Linked DNA regions of Nitrosospira lacus. The protein of the gene in region 1 interacts with the protein of each later gene in a pairwise test. Links are inferred from orthologs where the notes say so. Each region holds a gene or a part of one and is shown in the gene's direction. Other genes may lie near its edges.

What was found.
Region 2: the proteins of secB (region 1) and EBAPG3_RS09020 interact in binary tests that used the Escherichia coli proteins (3 or more experiments, as listed by UniProt). The link is inferred for Nitrosospira lacus from one-to-one orthologs.

What each region holds. Positions count from the first base shown.
Region 1 is NZ_CP021106.3:2,711,468-2,717,420, reverse strand. What follows is about bases 3,035-5,953. They hold secB (protein-export chaperone SecB), read left to right. Parts: upstream 3,035-4,212; coding sequence 4,213-4,695; downstream 4,696-5,953. Other genes in these bases: EBAPG3_RS12345 (NAD(P)H-dependent glycerol-3-phosphate dehydrogenase), read left to right, coding at 5,180-5,953; EBAPG3_RS12350 (SH3 domain-containing protein), read left to right, coding at 4,698-5,183; grxC (glutaredoxin 3), read left to right, coding at 3,854-4,111; EBAPG3_RS12365 (rhodanese-like domain-containing protein), read left to right, coding at 3,436-3,843; gpmA (2,3-diphosphoglycerate-dependent phosphoglycerate mutase), read right to left, coding at 3,035-3,172. Also shown: EBAPG3_RS12380 (S41 family peptidase), read right to left, coding at 1-959; EBAPG3_RS12375 (murein hydrolase activator EnvC family protein), read right to left, coding at 997-2,214; more of gpmA, read right to left, coding at 2,417-3,034. UniProt on the Escherichia coli protein: One of the proteins required for the normal export of some preproteins out of the cell cytoplasm. It is a molecular chaperone that binds to a subset of precursor proteins, maintaining them in a translocation-competent state.
Region 2 is NZ_CP021106.3:2,006,585-2,019,660, forward strand. What follows is about bases 6,173-8,943. They hold EBAPG3_RS09020 (response regulator transcription factor), read left to right. Parts: upstream 6,173-7,094; coding sequence 7,095-7,793; downstream 7,794-8,943. Other genes in these bases: EBAPG3_RS09015 (Spy/CpxP family protein refolding chaperone), read right to left, coding at 6,378-6,869; EBAPG3_RS09025 (ATP-binding protein), read left to right, coding at 7,796-8,943. In the rest of the region: EBAPG3_RS08975 (hypothetical protein), read left to right, coding at 1-1,094; EBAPG3_RS08980 (S8 family serine peptidase), read left to right, coding at 1,336-2,226; EBAPG3_RS08985 (hypothetical protein), read left to right, coding at 2,223-2,465; EBAPG3_RS08990 (cyanobactin maturation protease PatG family protein), read left to right, coding at 2,535-3,485; EBAPG3_RS08995 (hypothetical protein), read left to right, coding at 3,765-4,010; EBAPG3_RS09005 (hypothetical protein), read left to right, coding at 4,569-4,964; EBAPG3_RS09010 (DUF2278 family protein), read left to right, coding at 5,112-6,164; more of EBAPG3_RS09025, read left to right, coding at 8,944-9,163; EBAPG3_RS09030 (hypothetical protein), read right to left, coding at 9,164-9,439; EBAPG3_RS09035 (ATP-binding protein), read left to right, coding at 9,738-12,869. UniProt on the Escherichia coli protein: Response regulator member of the two-component regulatory system CpxA/CpxR which responds to envelope stress response by activating expression of downstream genes including cpxP, degP, dsbA and ppiA.

The sequences.
Region 1 (5,953 bases):
GATGCGGAGGCCGAACCCCCGTTTACGAGGGTAATCATTGGCACCGTCTTGATCGCGGGCGGCAATCGCTTCAGATAGTCACTTTTTGTATCGCGCAGGTAGAATTCCGGACTCGCTTTCAGCTTCATCTTGGCATCGTCAGTACGGCCATCGGTATAAACCACCAGTGAATTGGAGGGCAGGAAGGCGGCGGAAACCGCAACCGCGCCGTTCAGCAAGCCCCCTGGATCGTTGCGCAGATCCAGCACCAGCCCCTTCATCGGCACAGTACTTTCCTTGAATAATTTATCGATGGCCTTGACGAGGTTTTCACCAGTCTGTTCCTGGAACTGCGTGATACGTATGTATGCATAACCGGGCTCGATCATCTTCGATTTAACGCTCTGGATCTTTATGACGGCGCGTATCAAGGAGAACACCAGCGGCTTGGTCTCACCCTTGCGCAATACGGTGAGGGTGATAGGCGTATTGGGTTTGCCGCGCATGCGCTTGATCGCATCGGTGAGCGAGAGACCCTTGACCGCAGTCTCGTCCAGCTTGATGATAAGATCGCCAGGCTTGATGCCGGCGCGAAATGCGGGCGTATCCTCGATCGGCGAGATAACCTTGACAAACCCGTCTTCCATGCTGACTTCAATGCCTAATCCGCCAAATTCACCCTGCGTGCCAATTTGCAACTCCTTGAAGGCGTCCGAATCGAGATAGGCGGAATGGGGATCAAGGCCAGTCAGCATTCCATTGATGGCTTCAGTGATGAGTTTCTTGTCTTCCACCGGCTCAACGTAATCGCTTTTAATGCGGCCGAAGACTTCGGTGAACGCACGCAGTTCCTCAACGGGAAGCGGACGCAAAACCTCCGTGACTTCCTTGTTGGCGACAGCAGAAAAATTGAGGCTCAGCATCACACCGGCGATCGCACCGAAAATGATCAAGCCGAATTGCCGCATCTTGTTACCCATTAAACTTTCTCCACACGTGTCAATTTTGTTGCATCGTTCATTTTATTCTGACCCAGTTCAATGGGTCAAACGGTTTGCCCTGATGACGTAGCTCAAAGTATAAACCGGAATTGGGGTTGCCGCCGCTGTTTCCCACCGTCGCGATGGTATCGCCACCGCGAACGGCATCGCCCACCTGTTTATGGATGGCTTCATTGTTGCCATAGAGGCTCATATAGCTGCCGCCGTGGTCCACAATCATAAGATTGCCAAATCCTCTCAGCCAGTCGGCGAATACCACGCGCCCGCCCGCAATGGCTTTTACCTCCGCGCCACTGGCTGAACGTATGAATAATCCCTTCCAGGTCACACCGCCATCAGCACGTGGACTACCAAAACGGTTTGCAAGTTCCCCGCGTACCGGCAAACTCAAGTGGCCTTTCAATGCCGAAAATGGATTTCCATCCGTCGATCCATCCGGTATTCTGTCATTGCTCAGGGAACTGGTGCGAGGCTCGGTACGTTTTTTTTTGCGTGCGAGCATCTTGGCGATTTTTTCCACCAGCTGTGACAGGCGTTCTTCGTCGCGCTTGAGTTTACTGATTTCGCGCCGCTGCTGATCAGCCTGCATTGAAATTCGGGATAGCAGGTTTTTGTGTTCGATTTTTTTCTGTTCGAGTTGTTTTTTGTACTCGGTTTGCTTAGCCTGGATTGTGGCGATTTCCAGACTTTTTTCGCGGCTTTCGCGGGTGAGCGCATCGAGTTGTTGAAAATTTGAGCGCAGAGCGTTAATGCCCTCCAGTCGGGCGCGGGAGAGATAGCCGTAATAATGGAGATTGCGTGCAATCTGATTGGGATCCTGCTGGTTGAATAAAAGACTCAGATATTCTTTTTCTCCACCGCCACCTACATACTGCCGATAGAGCAATTTGCTCAACTGCAACTGCTGCGCCTCGATATTAACGGCGACTTGTCTGGATTGTGTCTGCAATTGGCGGAGCCTGTTATTGGCTTCGTCCCGCGTACGGGTAAGCGCAATCAATTTTTGGCTGGCGGCGCTGATAGCCTGTTCGGATTCGCGCAATGCGTCTGCCGCTTCCGATTTCGATTCCTCCGTGTCCACGAGTTCTTTCTGTAATGCTTCAATGCGACCACGCAGTTGCTTCAAGTTTTCGTTATCAACCTTGGGAGCAGCATGAAGCGAATGCGACAGAATCAGTACACAAGCCGGAATGAACTTGCGGGCCTTATGCAACCATGAATGAATGCCGGTCAAGAGTGCAAATTTTTAACCTGAATTCGCAGCGGACTCACCCCGGAGGGTGAGAATCAAGTGATGCAAAAAAACTTTACAAATAATATTCCCAGCATGAGCAGTCAACCACCGGATTCAGGTTCAAACATATGCAAACGTTCTTTGCTGGAAGAGATCATGCTCCGCCTGATATATGCGCGGTGCGGAATTAATGAGCGCGAGCTCAAGAGGGGGGTAGTATTTTTCCCTGGTTTGCCACGACCTGCATGGCTTGTTCGATTTGCGCACGATCACCGAGATAATAATTCCGCAGCGGCTTCAGGTTGTCATCAAGTTCGTACACGAGCGGAACCCCGGTGGGAATATTAAGTTCCAGAACGTCCTGATCGGAAAGATTGTCGAGATATTTGACAAGCGCGCGTAGCGAGTTGCCATGCGCTGTAATGAGCACGCGTTGTCCGGATTGGACCTGCGGGGCAATGGTTTCGTTCCAGTAGGGCAGAAATCTTGCCACCGTATCCTGGAGGCATTCGGTCAGTGGAATATCCTCGCTGGCCAGCCCCCGGTAGCGAGGATCGAATCCAGGATATCGATCATCCTCGGGTTTCAGCGCGGGTGGGCGGATGCTGTAGCTGCGCCGCCAGACTTGCACCTGCTCTTCGCCATATTTGAGCGCTGTCTCGGTTTTATTCAGTCCTTGCAGCGCACCATAGTGCCGCTCATTCAACCGCCAGGACAGGTGAATGGGAATCCACATCTGATCCATCTCATCCAGCGCGATCCATAGGGTGCGTATGGCGCGTTTCAATACTGACGTATAGGCAACATCGAACGCGAATCCGCTTTCCCGTAATAGCCGGCCGGAATTCTTGGCTTCTTCCAGACCTTTCGGCGATAAATCCACATCTGTCCAGCCAGTAAAACGATTCTCCTTATTCCAGGTGCTTTCCCCATGACGTAGGAGAATGAGTTTTTTCATATTGTTCTTTATAAAAAAGATGAAATTTCGCGCAAAGCGATTTGAAATACCATAGTATTTTATTATATTTTGTCCATGGCCGCAGCATGCAAGAATATGCGAATTTTTCCAAGCAGTTATGTATTCTTATTAGAATATTGGCGAAATGGTTGCGGTACCGTAGCTCTTCATGGGGGCCTATCGGGTTTGCCGGAACGTGGGGAGCCCCATAGCATTCTCATCTCTGATAAAATTGCCGGATTGAGGAAACTAAGGAGTATCAAGTGACATTCTTGCAAAATAATATTGCCCTGGTTGTGGCCGCCCTGATGAGCGGTGGCATGTTGTTATGGCCGTTGTTGCGGCGTTCCGGCAACGAGATAGACACCCTGGTGGCGGTTCAGCTCATCAATTACAAGGATGCGCTTGTTTTGGATGTGCGTGAGGGGAGTGAATACAATGCGGGCCATGTCCCTAATTCCAAGCATATTCCCGCTGACAAGCTTGAGGAGCGCCTGCACGAACTGGAAAAATTCAAGAGCAAGCCGGTCATATTGATACATCGCAGCGGTGTGAATGCCACGGGTAAAGCCGGCTCGATTTTGCGCAAAAAAGAGTTTGCGCATGTCCATAACCTTCAAGGCGGGATCGATGCATGGCGCCAGGCGAATTTGCCGATAGTAAAAAAATGATGGGGGCAATATGATGAAAGTGATCATGTATGCTTCAGGTTTTTGCCCCTACTGCATAAGAGCGGAAAGCATGCTGCGTGCCAGAGGCGTAACCGAAATCGAAAAGATTCGTATTGACCTGGATCCCGCCATCCGTACCGAGATGATAGAAAAAACCGGCCGCCGCACCGTTCCCCAAATCTACATTGGCGACACACATGTGGGCGGTTATGACGACTTGGCGCAACTTGACCGCAGTGATGGACTGGTAAAGCTCCTGGCGGTCTGATTAGCGGCATACCCGGTTTTGACCGGCTTGAGATTCATGGCATCCCCTCCGCAGTCTTGTAAGGTAACATCCCATTTTTGACTATCCATATGGACTCCAACATGAGCGACCAGCAGCCGGTTTTCAGTATTGAAAAAATCTATGTCAAGGATTTGTCCCTGGAGATTCCAAATGCTCCAAGAATTTTTCTTGAGCGTGAAACACCTGAAGTGAACATACAGTTGCATAGCAAGGGGGAGCGCGTTGACGAAGGTCTGTATGAGGTACTGTTGACGGTAACGGTCACTGCCAAGGTCAAGGAGAAGACCATGTTTCTGGTGGAGGTGGGTCAGGCGGGCATTTTTCAGATTCGCAATGTGCCGGAAGGCGAAATGGATCCCGTATTGGGGATTGGGTGTCCCAATATTCTTTTCCCTTACTTGCGCGAAGCTGTTTCGGATATTGTTACCCGCGCCGGATTCCACGCCGTAATTTTAAGCCCGGTAAATTTCGAGGCACTTTATCACCAGGGAAAACAGCAAGCCGAGATGAATGCTGTGGCGGCGGCGGAAAAACCGGAAGAAGAGAATAAAATAACGCACTGAAAATGAAGCATGCTCACGACGCATTCGTCACCATTCCATTCCCGCCATACAGCGCCCTGGGACTATTGATTGGCGTACTGTTGTGTCCGGTGCATGCCATTGCGGCATTTGAGTTTTTTTCGTTGGCCGAGAATGCTACCGTCATGTATGATGCGCCCTCACTCAAGGCCGATAAATTGTATGTGGCGAGCCGTCATCTGCCGGTAGAGGCGGTAGTGAAGGTTGAAGGCTGGGTCAAGGTGCGCGATAGTGGAGGCAGCCTTGCCTGGGTGGAAGAAAAGGCATTAAGCGAAAAACGCTATGTAATTGTTACGGCGTCCCAAGCCGAGATTTATCAGGCAGCGAGTGCAAGTTCGGCGCTGGTATTTCAGGCACAGCAGAATGTGGTGATGGAACAGCTTGAACCCGCTGCGAATGGCTGGGTCAAGGTCCGCCACCGGGATGGACAAACGGGCTATGTCAGAACGCAACAAGTCTGGGGCTCATGAGAATAGCTGTTCTTGGCGCGGGCGCATGGGGCACCGCATTGGCTATCAGTCTTGGTGCCAATAACCGTGCGTCCAGCCACCAGGTAACATTGTGGACCCGTGATCCGGCGCATCTAGCGGAACTTGTTTCCGAGCGTAGCAACCAGCGCTATTTTCCCGGCTTTCCATTACCCGATTCTCTGCGGCTGACATCTGTTCTTGATGTTGCCGTAGAGGGTGCCGATCTTGCCCTTATCGTGGTTCCGGTTGCCGGATTACGCGAGACGTTGCGTGGAATTGTTGCTTGCGGAAAAGTCGTGCCGGTCGTTTGGGGCTGTAAGGGATTCGAAGCGCAATCGGCGACGCTGCCTCATCAGGTGGCACAGGAGGAATATGATGGTGTTGCGCCCTGTGGTGTGTTGTCGGGGCCCAGTTTTGCCCAGGAAGTTGCGCAAGGGCTCCCCACTGCCTTGACATTGGCATCGCATGATGAAGAATTTTCCCGAAGCATCGCAGCACAGCTGCATACCGCACGCCTGCGGATTTACTCAAGCACAGATGTCGCCGGAGTGGAAACCGGCGGGGCGGTGAAGAACGTCATATCGATAGCCGCCGGCATCTCCGATGGCATGGGTTTTGGCCACAATGCTCGTGCAGCCCTGATTACGCGGGGCTTGGCGGAAATTACGCGCCTGGGACTAAAACTCGGTGGCTGTCTGGAAACATTCATGGGGCTGACCGGAGCGGGAGATCTGATACTTACCTGTACCGGGGATCTGTCCCGCAATCGG
Region 2 (13,076 bases), 700 kb from region 1 along the record:
CACAGCGCGAGGGTGTCGACAAAGGCGAGCTTTATGTCGTGGGCAGAAATGAAGGGAAAAACAAGGAAGATTTCGTTTTTAGGATGGGTGAAAGAATTCATATCAAGGCAACCGGGGATGTTGCCGGAAGGTTAAAAACGGAGCTAGAAAAAACCGGCGCTTCCAGATCCCCCATTCTGCTTTTTGACGGGATCAAGATGGCCAATCTGCCTTCAGCCATATCCCAGCTTGATAATGGAAATATGCTGCGCTTCAGTTTCTATCTAGAACGCAACCCCGCGCTTAAAGAATCCCGCGAGGCATGGGACATGCTTTTCAAAAGCAAGGATGAGTATGTAATGCCCATCGAGGTGGGCATTGCGGTAGGCAGCGAGTTGCCATTGGTGGTGCAATCCGCCTACCCGTTTTTCTTCTATCTTGCCCCGGCGTCCGAAATACTCGCCACCGTCAGCGGCGCCTTGCTGATTTTATTTGTGGCCTACTATCTGATCGTCAACAAGACAAACATGTTGAAGGACCAGGACACCGGCTATTACAGCCTGGGCAAGAGCCAGATGGCCTTCTGGGGACTGATGGTCGTACTGGCATTTGTCGGCATCTGGATATTGACCGGCACCATGGAATATATTCCCCAGCAGGTACTTATCCTGCTAGGCATCAGCGGCGCCACGGGGCTGAGCGCAGTCCTGATCGGAAACAGCAAGAAATCCGGGACCGAGGACGAAATGACCAGGATTCGGGCGGAAGAACAAAACCTTAAGGAACTAAAGGAAAAAAATCCGGCCGGTTTTTCCACGGATAATGAAAACCAGTTGACGGTCCTCTCGCAAAAAATCACGGAACTATCCCATCAGTTGGGTAATCAGGCTCGGCGCACGCGGCCAAGGGGCTTCTGGCGGGAAATTTGCGATGACGGCAATGGCGTGAGTTTCCATCGTCTGCAGGTTGTCATATGGACGCTTGTGCTGGGCATGGTATTCGTGGGCTATGTGGCGGATGGCATGTCTATTCCTGAATTTCCCGAAACTTTGCTTATTTTGATGGGAATCAGCAACCTGACTTATCTGGGATTCAAAATTCCCGAGAAATCATAATGAGGTTTTAGCCACTGATATGTCGATTGGATATATATGCAATGACTTGATCAGACCGGACGGATTATTAGGGGGACCGCTATGTTAGGTAGCGCACCGAACGGCTCAAGGATAAAGAGTATTTCTACGCGCAGGAAATCAAGAAAAATTTATTAACCGTAAATAAAACAGCCGGGCCACTGGCATTGCATGCAAGGCTCCCGGCAATCTGCCATCAAGGACTCAAGGGGAGAGGCGCGCTATGGTTCCTACGGAGTTGGTCAGGCTCTCGGCATTGATGGAGCGCACCAGCGGTATTCCCGATATTAAGATTGGACTCATTGACGGTCCTGTCGTTACCCGGCATGCGGGTCTGACGGGAGGTAACCTCAGGGAGATTCCCGGAAACAATGGAGCAGCCTGCACGCAGGCTAATAGCCTTGCATGCCTGCATGGAACCTTTATAGCCGGGATCTTGTCCGCGCAACGGAATTTCCCGGCTCCCGCTATTTGTCCCGGTTGTACCCTCCTCATACGTCCCATTTTTACCGAAACGACCTCCGGGCGCGAACATATGCCCGGCTCGACGCCTCAGGAGCTGGCAGCGGCAATCCTTGAGTGCATCGGCGCAGGTGCGCGAATCATTAACCTGAGTCTTGCCCTGATGCAGCCTTCCACCAGGGGAGGGCAGGTGCTGGAAGAGGCGCTCAATCTGGCCCTCAAGCGCGGTGTGCTGATTGTGGCGGCAGCGGGCAATCAAGGCACGCTCGGCAGTTCCGCCATTACCCGCCACCCATGGGTCATTCCGGTCGTGGCCTGCGATTTGCGCGGCCGGCCGATAAATGAATCGAATCTGGGCGGTTCTATCGGTACAAGGGGTTTGAGCGCGCCCGGCGACAACATTACCAGCCTGAGCACTGATGGCCAGTCAATTACGCTGAGCGGTACGAGCGTTGCGGTGCCTTTCGTCACCGGGGCCATTGCACTGCTGTGGTCCGAATTTCCTGACGCCACCGGGGCGCAGATCAAACTCGCTATTACGCAAACCTCCATGATGAGGTTACGGCGAGCCTCGATCGTTCCTCCCTTGCTGGATGCGGATACAGCCTGGCAAACCCTGCAGACATTGAGCACAAGGAGGCGAATAGCATGATCAGGGCGAGCAAGAAAGAGGAAGCGGATGATAATGCCGGCAAATCGCCGGATAAAATCGGGCTGCAGCCCCACCGGGTGCGTTTGCCCGGGTTTATCACCGGCGATGAGATCGGGCTTGGCGCCGCGATTAAGCGAACAGGCTCCTATCTGGGGATCCAACCCTGTGGAGGCTGTGAACGCCGGGCAGCCCTGCTCAACCGCTGGCTGGTATTCACGCCTGGGCGGCGGCCCGGATAGGAGAAATCCCCGAATCCGGAATTCCAGGTTTGCTGGATGGAGTCGGTACCCATACCCAAGGAGCCATAAATGACCGAACAAACTGAAACGATGGAACACCCGTTGGAGCCACCGGTTAAAGCAAGCGATATGCGGACGCCCGCGCCTTGTTTCGAGGTTCATTCAAACGCGGCCGTCTCACCACAGGCGGGAGCGGGAACCTGTAGTAGTTGTGGAGGCGGCGGGGGAATAAGCCCCAATGATACCGGAACGATCTCCTACGTCTATGCCATTGGCCGGGTCGAAGCCCGTTTCCCGAATCTCGCCGCGGAAAAGGAATTTGCGCAGGCGACCGGGCGTACAGAGACTACCGGCAAAACCGATCAGCAGGCTTTTCATGCAGTCTTGTCGCAACGTCAGAATCGCTATCTGGTGCGTCAATTATGCTGGGTACTGACCATACAAGGCCTGGAAACCTACCTCCTGCAGCCGCGCGACCCGACGGATATAGATATGCTGGTGGATGCGATCCGGCCCATGCCCGCGCCCAATGATATCGACGTCGTTATCGGTCTGCGTGGCCCCATCGCTCCCCCGGATATGTGCAACGGCCTGATGGTGCCCATCATCGTCTTCGATCAGATTTATTCATTCGGACGCGACGAACTGATCAAGGCTATTCCGAAACCTGAGAAACTCACCGACAAGCAGTTCGGTCCGGCGGCTGAGGAACTGTTCGACAGGATCATGCAAATGACCGATAACGCCGGGGCGACCGATGAGCACCGCGTATTGAACTATCTGGCCATGCGTTATCCAGCCATTTATGCCAAGGCGGCGGAGAAATATGGCGGAGACAATTCAATGACCGGGGTGGAAGTCATCCCCTCATCGTTGAGCAGCACCCGGAAAATATTTAAGGCCATATTCTCTTACACCAACCGCAACACGGATTTTACCGAGAAATTCTTTGTGCGCGTCGATGCGACCGAAGAGTTCCCATTTCTGGTCACCAAGATGTCGCCGTACTATGATCGTTAGCTAACCAATTGAAGGGAGGCGTGAAATAAATTCCATGAGCATGTCGGGATTTATCGCGGAAATATCGATAGTAATAGTAATTGTGGCGGGAAGCAATTCACCGACTCACATCAAGACCGCTACTTCAATCCCTTTTTGGGGGATTATGATTTTATTCTTGATAGCTGGGAACGGAACGGCTGGCGCCTGTGGGCGGTATGTAACCCATAGCGTGAGCAATTGTTTCAGCGGCTTTTTTTAGCCTATCTGATTTTGAATATTTAACCAGGAGGAATTGAAATGAGCATACCACAGTTTAATGCAGAGGCATCGCTGGGTCCAGCCTTGGGCATATACCGGGGAAAGGCCGTTTTTGGCGGAATTTCCCTGGAACGTAGTGGAGGGGTCACGCCGCAACTTCGTTTCCAGTCCGATCCGGATGTGGGCGCATACTTGAGATGCAGGGCGAATGGGGGAAGCGATCTCATATGCCGTTTCTTTGGCGGGCTTCCACCCTTCACAATCGGCAGCTTGCTGATTTCCTGACCGCTCAGCCCGCATAGCGAATTGATGACTTCGGAATCCACCGCATATGGACCGCTTTAAATATTTCAGGAGGTAACGAAAATGAGGATGCCAGGATTTACCGCGGAAGCAACTCTTTACAGATCCAACCGCCAATATATAGCAGCGTCTACAGACATCGTAACGCGGGATCAATCCGTAGTGCGGCCGCAATTCTGCGGGCCGTGTGAAAACGGACGGCGTCAATGCGGTGACTATGGATGGACCTGTTACCCGGATACCGAAAGCCCGGAATGCAATTTTTTAACCGGATGTCCAATAATTTGTCATCAAGGGGGCTTCCGCACTTGGTCGATTCCTTGCGGACAGCCCCCGATTCCTTTGCCCTTTGGATCAGATTTGGCCGGGGAATGATCGTCTTCTTCCCGGAAATCCAGAGGGGATCTTGGCATAATTTTTTTGGATTTGAAGTGCTCCCCCTTGCAGATGTTTTACCCGGCAGCAAAAGTAATTATTAGCGATACGGCTCAATCTTTTCCTTAACCTCCGGCAGTGCCGGTTTATTCGATGGAGACCAACATGGCGACGCCCTTCATATCACCGAACCTGTATCAATTATCCGGCAATAATCTTCACGTTAGCTACTCAACCAGCGGGATCGATGGAAAGCCGCATTTCAGCTATCAGGATGCGCAGCACAACCTGGGTTTTACGGGTGACGACATCCGTGCAGTGGAATGCGACCTCGGTACAGTGGTAAGCGTGACCATCCAACGCACCATCGATTCGGGTTCAACCTCTTTCAGCGTCCTCATCCCTCGAGCTAACCTTGCCGCTGGTGAATCCGTGCGTATTCGCACCAAAGGTATTGTGACAATACATCGATTCTCGATCGTACCGGCTCTCAACCATGGGCAGCTTGATTTATATACCGTTACAACACTGCGTGGCACCGCTTCGCACGTTGATTTCTAGCGGTTTACCCAGCAGTTAGAATTCTCCGCGGCTTGGCCCTTTGTCATGATTCTGTTGCAATCGCCACGGCTCCCGGTATTTCATATGCAAAAGGCAAGCAACCCGTCAATACCTTGTGAGAGTGCACCGTTTTAAGAGGACAAAGAAATGCCACTGAATGCCTATGGAGTACTGAAAGGTCGCCCTGTAAACCGCCAGCTCGGCTCGGGCTCCAATCCACATTATCAGATTCATATCGTCGACGATACGACGCATTATCGCATCGCAGTGAACGTTGCTTCGCAGCTGGCTCCTTCCGAGCTTGAATTTCTTGTGGATTCAAGATTCGATCACCCAATTCTGGCGGAGCTGATCGATAAACCTCTCGGATGGCTTCCTCTGCAATCCCGGCCGGGCGGGGTGGCGCTCGACTTTATTCGCGGCAACTTGTTCGATCCGCGCAATATGCGCGTGCTCCCCTTCAATGTTCCAGGCCCGGACAATGATCTGAACGAAAAAATCGATCAGTTCGTGCAGCGGGCGATGGCCGACGAAGAGGCTTTTGTCTATGCTTTCGGCGAGCGCTGGGGGCCGGAGAACAACACGACCGACAAGATATTCGGTTTTATTCCGGGCAATGGTGTTCATGATATCCACATGAACCAGGGCAATGTGGGACGCTTTATCGGCGATGACGGAGTCTACCAGGATGGGGCTTTGCTGTTTCATTTCCCCCGGACCAGCCAATGGGTCGGCGTATTTTTGAAATTCCAGTCCCAGACCTGGCATACCGATGACAGGACAGGACATCAGATTCGCGTAGAAACCAGCGGCCCGCCATCGGATGAGAACGTTGTGACAAACCCGTTCGTTCCGGGGGGGCAACCTGGCCCCGAAATGCCCGATGGAGCAATCCGCATCATCGCGGCGCTTGTCAATAGCATCCAATCACCCGAAGTCGAGTTCGTAACGCTTCTGAACACCACAAACGAGGCCATCTCGCTGGAAGGCTGGCAGATCGCGGATCGCGACAAGAACAAGATGCGCCTGGCAGGGTCCATCGCGGCTGCAGAGACGCTGCGCATACAACTCATTCCGCCGGTTTTCCTGCCCAACAAGGGTGGAATTATTACCCTTTTGAACGACCGCGGCCTGCGCGTGGATGGAGTAGCTTACACCAAAGAACAAGCACGTAATCCAGGCTGGACGCTGAAATTCTGAACGAGCGGTGTGCCTGGGACCGAAACCCGGCAGGATTACTTTCAAAAATTATTGATATATTCACCAATTATTCTCTCCGCTACCCAAAATAATCGTGGTTGATATGCTCGGGAGCGCACTAAACGTTATACGACGAGGTATGCTGTACTGAGTGCTCTACTGGGCATGCGTTAACCATCAACCACATACACGGTAGAACACCACAGCCGCGCTTTACCCTTTATCGTGATGCCCGGGCTTATGCTCCTCGCGCATCTGTTTCATCTGTTCCCGCTGAGTATCAGTCAGTACCAGCTGGATCTCGTTGCGTATCTTGTTCCGCTGGATGATTGATTCGGTTACCAGATTACCCCGCTCTTGTGCCAGTACTTGTACCTCGCTGCTGTCACCGCTGCCATTTTGCTTGAGTTCACGTAGCGCCTTGCGATTTGTCTGCATCTTTTCCTTCAAATTCGCCATTTGAGATTTCGATTTCTGCAAAACGGCTTCGACCGATGAACGCTGCTCGGGGGTAAGTTTAAGGCGATCCGTCATCCGGTTCAGGAAACGTTCCCCACCATCCATGCCTTGCCCCATCCTGGAATGCGCACCGTGGTGGCATTCCCGCGATGCTTTTCCGGAACTCATGTCGGCTTGCGGGTCTGCCAAGGCAATGGTGCTTGCCAATAAACAGCCGATTAGCAAAATTTTCGTGATAGTTTTCATAAGCTGATTCCTCTTGATAAGTTTTTTACGAATATCGCGATGAGCCCCCACGGCCCGCGCGATATGGGCAAAGAATAAGGCAGGCCCATGTCAAGGTGAGTGATGAAAGCGTAAATGTGTGTAAAGAAGCCGGGAGTCAGCTGTATTTGTTCGCCGTAATTTGGCAATATCCGTAACACGATGAAATTACCTAGGTGTCCGTAACGGCTTTACTTCGGAAAACGGATGGCGCGCATACTACTGGCGGATGACGACATTGAGCTGAGCGATATGCTGATCGATTACCTCAGCAAGGAGGGCTTCGACATCGACGTGGCTTATGATGGCAATACCGCGCTGAGCAAGGCACTGGCCAACCCGTACGATCTACTGATCCTGGATGTCATGATGCCCAACCGCAGCGGTTTTGATGTATTGCGTGAACTTCGCGCGCATTCTTTACTTCCCGTGCTGATGCTGACGGCACGCGGAGACGACGTCGACAGTATTGTCGGGCTTGAGCTCGGCGCGGATGACTATCTGGCCAAGCCTTCCAGTCCGCGTGTACTGGTAGCGCGGATTCGTGCAATCCTCAGAAGAGTGGAGGCAAAAGGCGAGTTGCAAAATGGCGGCGAGCGGCCCGATCAGATCGCGCTGGATGATCTTGTCATGCATACGGGGTCACGCACCGTGGTGTGCGGCAATAATCCCGTATCCATGACCAGCACGGAATTCAGCGTATTGGACATATTGCTGCGCGAAGCCGGCAACGTCGTGTCGAAGGCGAATTTGTCGGAGCGGGCGCTTGGTCGCAAATTGAGCCGTTATGACCGCAGTCTTGACATGCATGTAAGCAATCTGCGCAAAAAGCTGGGTCCGTTATCCGATGGTCAGGAGCGGATTAAAACCGTTCGCGGTGTTGGTTACATTTACGCGCGGACCTGACCGTGCATAGGCTATTCTGGAAAATATTCCTGTCGTTCTGGCTGACGCTGATCATCTTTGCCGCTCTGCTCATGTTCGCGGCTTCGAGTTATCTCGAACATATCCGGACACAACAGGATATCGGCAGCATGCGCGCGCGCTTGTCGGCATACTTCGATCAAGGTCAAGCAGTTGCGAAACAGGGAGGCATGGCAGGGCTCAGAGAATGGCTGGATCGCCTGGACCATCGTGAAGCCATACCCATTTTCCTGATCAACGAGGCGGGAAAGGATCTGCTTGAACGGGAGATTCCAGCCGCCATCATTGCAAGGCTGGATCGAAGGCGAGAACATGCGGAACGCGGAGAGCGAAGAAGGTTGCCTCACCATCAGCCCATCCGGTTACCGGATGGGAGCTCCTACCGCATGCTACCTGACTTTCAGAGTATTACCCTGCTCAGGATTTTGCAGCGTCCCAGGGTTATTGCGCTTCCCGTGGCTGTTGCGGCGCTGGTAAGCGCGCTGATCTGCCTCCTTCTCAGCCGCTACCTTACCTTTCCGCTTGAACGGCTGCGGCGCGCCACCCAGCACATCGCGGCCGGCGATCTTACGCAGCGTGTCGTTCCCTCCATGGGCAACCGCCGGGATGAGATTGCCGATCTGGCAGGTGCGTTCGACAAGATGGCGGAACGGCTGGAAAAAGTATTTGGTGCGCAACGGCAGTTGCTGAGCGATGCCTCCCATGAGCTGCGTTCCCCGCTCGCACGCTTGCAGGTCGCATTGGAGCTTGCCCGGCAGCGATCGCACGGTCAGGTGGAAACCGAGCTTGACCGCATCGAGCTTGAAATAGAGCGCCTGAATGAATTGATTGGCCAACTTCTCGAGCTCTCCCGCCTGGAAGCGGGAGTGGACGCGGCACATGTCGACCAGGTTGATATACAGGATCTGCTCGAAGGACTTATAGAGGACGCACAATTCGAGGCGGGCTCAAGGGGTTGCCAGGTGAAGTTGCAGAAAGCTTTCCCAGCCATGGCCACGGCAAACGCCGTGCTGCTTCACAGCGCGATCGAAAACGTCGTTCGTAACGCCATCAAGTATACAAAACGGGATACGGCAGTTGAAATCAGCATGCTGGAATATGCCGAGGACCCGGACAGGATCACTATTCAAGTGCGCGATCACGGACCCGGGGCGCCTGAAGAAATGCTGCCTTACCTGTTTGAGCCTTTCGTAAGGGTAGAGGAGGCCAGGGATCGCTTGAGCGGCGGGCACGGGCTTGGATTAGCCATCGCCGAACGCGCTATCCGGCTATATGGTGGCGAAATCATGGCAAGAAACGAACCGGACGAAGGATTGAGTATTTACATCCGCCTTGAGCGCGCCAGGACTTGATCAGGACTCGAGAAGCACGATGCGGCCGGACGGTCTCATCGAGGTCGTTACGGATTCGCGCAATAAGACGCTGGTCTTGCCCGGATTGAGAAGCCTGAATACCCTGCTCCGTCTTGCAGAAGCGGCAAGCACGGAGGACAAGCAGGTGACTTTCGAATGTGTTTCAAGTACATTTGGAGCATCTGATTCAAGTCGAAAAAGCAGATCGTCCAGCTGATCATGACTCGATGAATCACCGCTTAAGCCAAACATATCTATCAGTTCTGATTTTTTCATTATCCATTTCCTTGGAGCCGCCGCCAGGATAGATGAATATTCGGTGCTTGACCTAAAATGGGCATCCAGGCCGCCGCAGGCAGACTGAACAATACTTAAACTCGCGCGGGAAGTCGTAAAAGAATGGTTAAATATTGGTTAAATTTCTGCCAGTCGCCGAGAGCGGGATCATGCAAAATCCTTAGCTGTAGACGAGCTTACCCGGAAGATGTGGCCCAAATAGCAAAAACATTGTTATTAATCATAATGCTAACCTGGTAAATAAGCGGTCAACTGCCGGATTTAGGATAATACCAATATGAATACCGGAATTCAGACAAGCTATTGGAAGTTCCATTCCTTCAGGCTGGACAAGGCCAACGCCATACTTTGGCATGATGATCAGGTCGTGCCCTTGCGGCCCAGGAATTTTGCCGCGTTATGTTATCTGATTGAACGGCATGGGCAGCTGGTGACAAAGGACGAGTTGCTGGATAGCGTGTGGCAGCATCGCCATGTCGGGGAGTCGGTGCTGAAAGTGTGCATCAACGAGCTGCGGCAGGCCCTCGGCGATGATGCCCGTGCCCCCGCCTATCTCGTAACGGTCGCGCGACGCGGCTACCGCTTCATCGCCCCCGTTACCCAGGTCCATCCATCAGAGCAATTGGAAGAACCTGCGAAAAAATTCCCTGCCGGCATCCGCCGCGCCCCTCAATCCGGTGCTAGAGCAAACTGGTGGATCGGCCGTGAAACAGCTCAGGCCCAATTGCTGGCTATCTGGCGGCATTCGCTGGAGGGTCTGCGCCAGATTGTTTTCCTGACAGGCGAGCCGGGAATCGGCAAAACTACCCTGGTCGAAATGTTCCTCAACGAGGTGAGCGATTATGCCCCGCTGGTTTTTCGCATGCGCTGCGTGGAGCATTTTGGTCAGGGCGAGGCACTGCTTCCGATGATTGAAGCCATCGAAAAGCATTGTCGGATGCCGGAAGGCGCCAAACTGATCGAGCTGTTGCATCGCCACGCACCGATCTGGCTTGCACAACTGCCATCAGTACTGCAACCCGAGGAACGGGAAGCTCTCCAGCGTGAAATCTTCGGCGCAAGCCGGGAGCGCATGATACGCGAAGGCTGCGAGCTGCTGGAAACTTTGAGCAAGGATGCGTCCTTGATTCTTGTGCTGGAGGACCTCCACTGGAGCGATCATGCAACGCTGGACTTTCTCGGCTTGCTGGCGCGGCGAAGCGAGTCTGCAGCCCTGCTGGTACTGGCGAGCTATCGACCAGTCGATGCCGCCTTGCAGGCGCATTCCGTCGCATTGGTTCACCGTGAATTGCAGTTGCGGGAAATAAGTTCCGAGATAGCCATTGATCCGTTTTCTCCGGACGAGGTCAGAGATTACCTTATCCGTCGCTTCCCGGCCATGGAAATGCCGGACTCTTTAAGTCGAGCCCTTTTTGCCAGGACCGGTGGACATCCGCTATTCGTCTCCAACCTGATCGAATATCTGGTGAGCCATCATCGGCAATGGCCTCCTTCACGGGAGTCGATGGTGGACAAAGCCCTGCCGGATACTATCCGGCGCGTGATCGGACGCGAAATCGAACGATTAAGCCCCGATGAGCAGCGTGTGCTGGAGATTGCCAGCGTGATAGGGGTGCATTTTTCGGTGATATTGCTCGGGGCGGTACTCGATATGGAGACTGCCGAGGTGGATCGCTCCTGCGATGCCTTGGTCAGGCGCGGCCAGATACTGCTTCCGGACGGCATGGAGCAGGGGTCGCAGGGCGATGTTGTCGGCCACTATGCATTCCGCCACGCTCTGTATGTGGAAGTGCTCTATCAACGGCTCGTTCCGGGCCAGATCATCCGATTACATTTGCGCATCGGTGAATGCCTGGAGGAGGTGCACGGCAAGTCGAGCCTGAAGCATGCCGCCGAACTGGCCTTGCACTTCGAAAAAGGGTGGGATTGGATGCGAGCGGTTCGCTATCTGACGCTATCAGCCGCTAATGCCGCGCACCGTTTCGCCAATCGCCAGGCCTACGACTATCTGGTCCGTGCGCTGGGCTTGGTTCACCGGCTGCCGGCAGAGCGGCAGGTGGAAACACGCGTGGATCTTCTGAAGCAATCGTCGGTAGTAAGACGCTCGCTGGGCGATATAGCGGGGGCCAAGGCCGACCTGGAGGAAATGCTTGCCACGGCCAGAACCTCGGGAAGTTCCCGGGCGGAGGTTTTGGCACTTATCGAACTGAGCCGTGTTCTTGTATGGCTGAACCGCCGTCAATGCCTGGAATTGGCGGAACAGGCGTTGGCGCGCAGTAAGGATCTTGATGACAAAATCCTTCAATCGGTGGTCAAGGGCATGTGGGGCGGACTGAATCTGTTATTTGGCCAGTGGCGCGAGGATTGTGCCAGCGCGTGCCGCGAAGCCATGGATGTCGCGCGGGCCGTCGCAACTCCTCAAATACTGCACACCCGGCTGACGCAGCATATCTATATCGAATTGCTGGCTTCGCGTTACAGAAGCGCCTGGACGACGGCTGAAGAAGCCTTGGCGTTATCGCGTACCCTGGGTGATGGCTACATGTTTATAGTCGGGCATTACTACTGCGGATTGGCTCTACTGCACCTGGGCGAATGGCAAAAATTGCGCGAAATTGCGGAGGAGAGCAGGCGTGCATTCGAATCCAACTGTAACGATGCAAATTTACCACTCCGTTTGCACCGTCAGATCATGATGGCGTGGCTGCATGTGGAGGCCTGCGATTTCGCAGGTGCCAAAGCATATTGCGAAGAGGTCCCGGCGGAGAATTCCGGGCCTTGGGCGACCTATATCTCGGCTCATTTTTCGGCCATACTTGGAAGGGCGCTGCTCGGACTCGGAGATCACAAGGGAGCGATTCGATGTTTTGAAATTTTTTTCCAGGCGGAGGAAAACGAATCGTTGCCCTTGTCCCGCAACTATTCCTTCCCGGCTTGCCAGGGAGCCTGTGAAGCCTGGCTATCGCTGGGAGAATTCGGAAAAGCACGCCGCTACGCTCAGCGATTGCACGATCTTGCGGCGGGTGCACCGGAGAGCACTTATCTCGCGCTCAGCTATTCCCTTTTTGCCGAAATCGCCATGAAAGAAAATATTCTGGATGAAGCTGATTCCCAAATCAGGGAGGCACTCGCTCTGGTGGAGAGCACCGAGGTTCCGCTCGCTGCCTGGCGCACGTACGCCACGGCGGCGAAATTGCATTATCTGCGGGGTGAAGAACGCAGGGCCAATGAATGCGAATTAAAGAAGCAAGGATCAGTCAGGAAACTGCTTGCGTCGCTCCAGGACTCCGACCCGTTGCGCAAACATTTATCAAGCTTTGTCGAAATGAGTACTTTGCGCGTGTATCGTACCCATAAGAAAAATAATGACTCTTCTACGCGTGGCAATATATGCTGTGATGCGGTGTGATAACCCCTGCAAACCTTAGAGTATTATCCTTCGATCGCATGAGCCGCGGATGGCCGGCTTAGCCGTGGAACACGGGGTGCACAATATGGCGGAAATTGGCGAGCATGAACCGGACAAGAGGACTGGGCATTCATATCCGTGCGCAGCTTTCCAGTTTTTTTGACGAGATAGGGATTCTTATCGTATCGAAGCCACGTTATGGCGTCG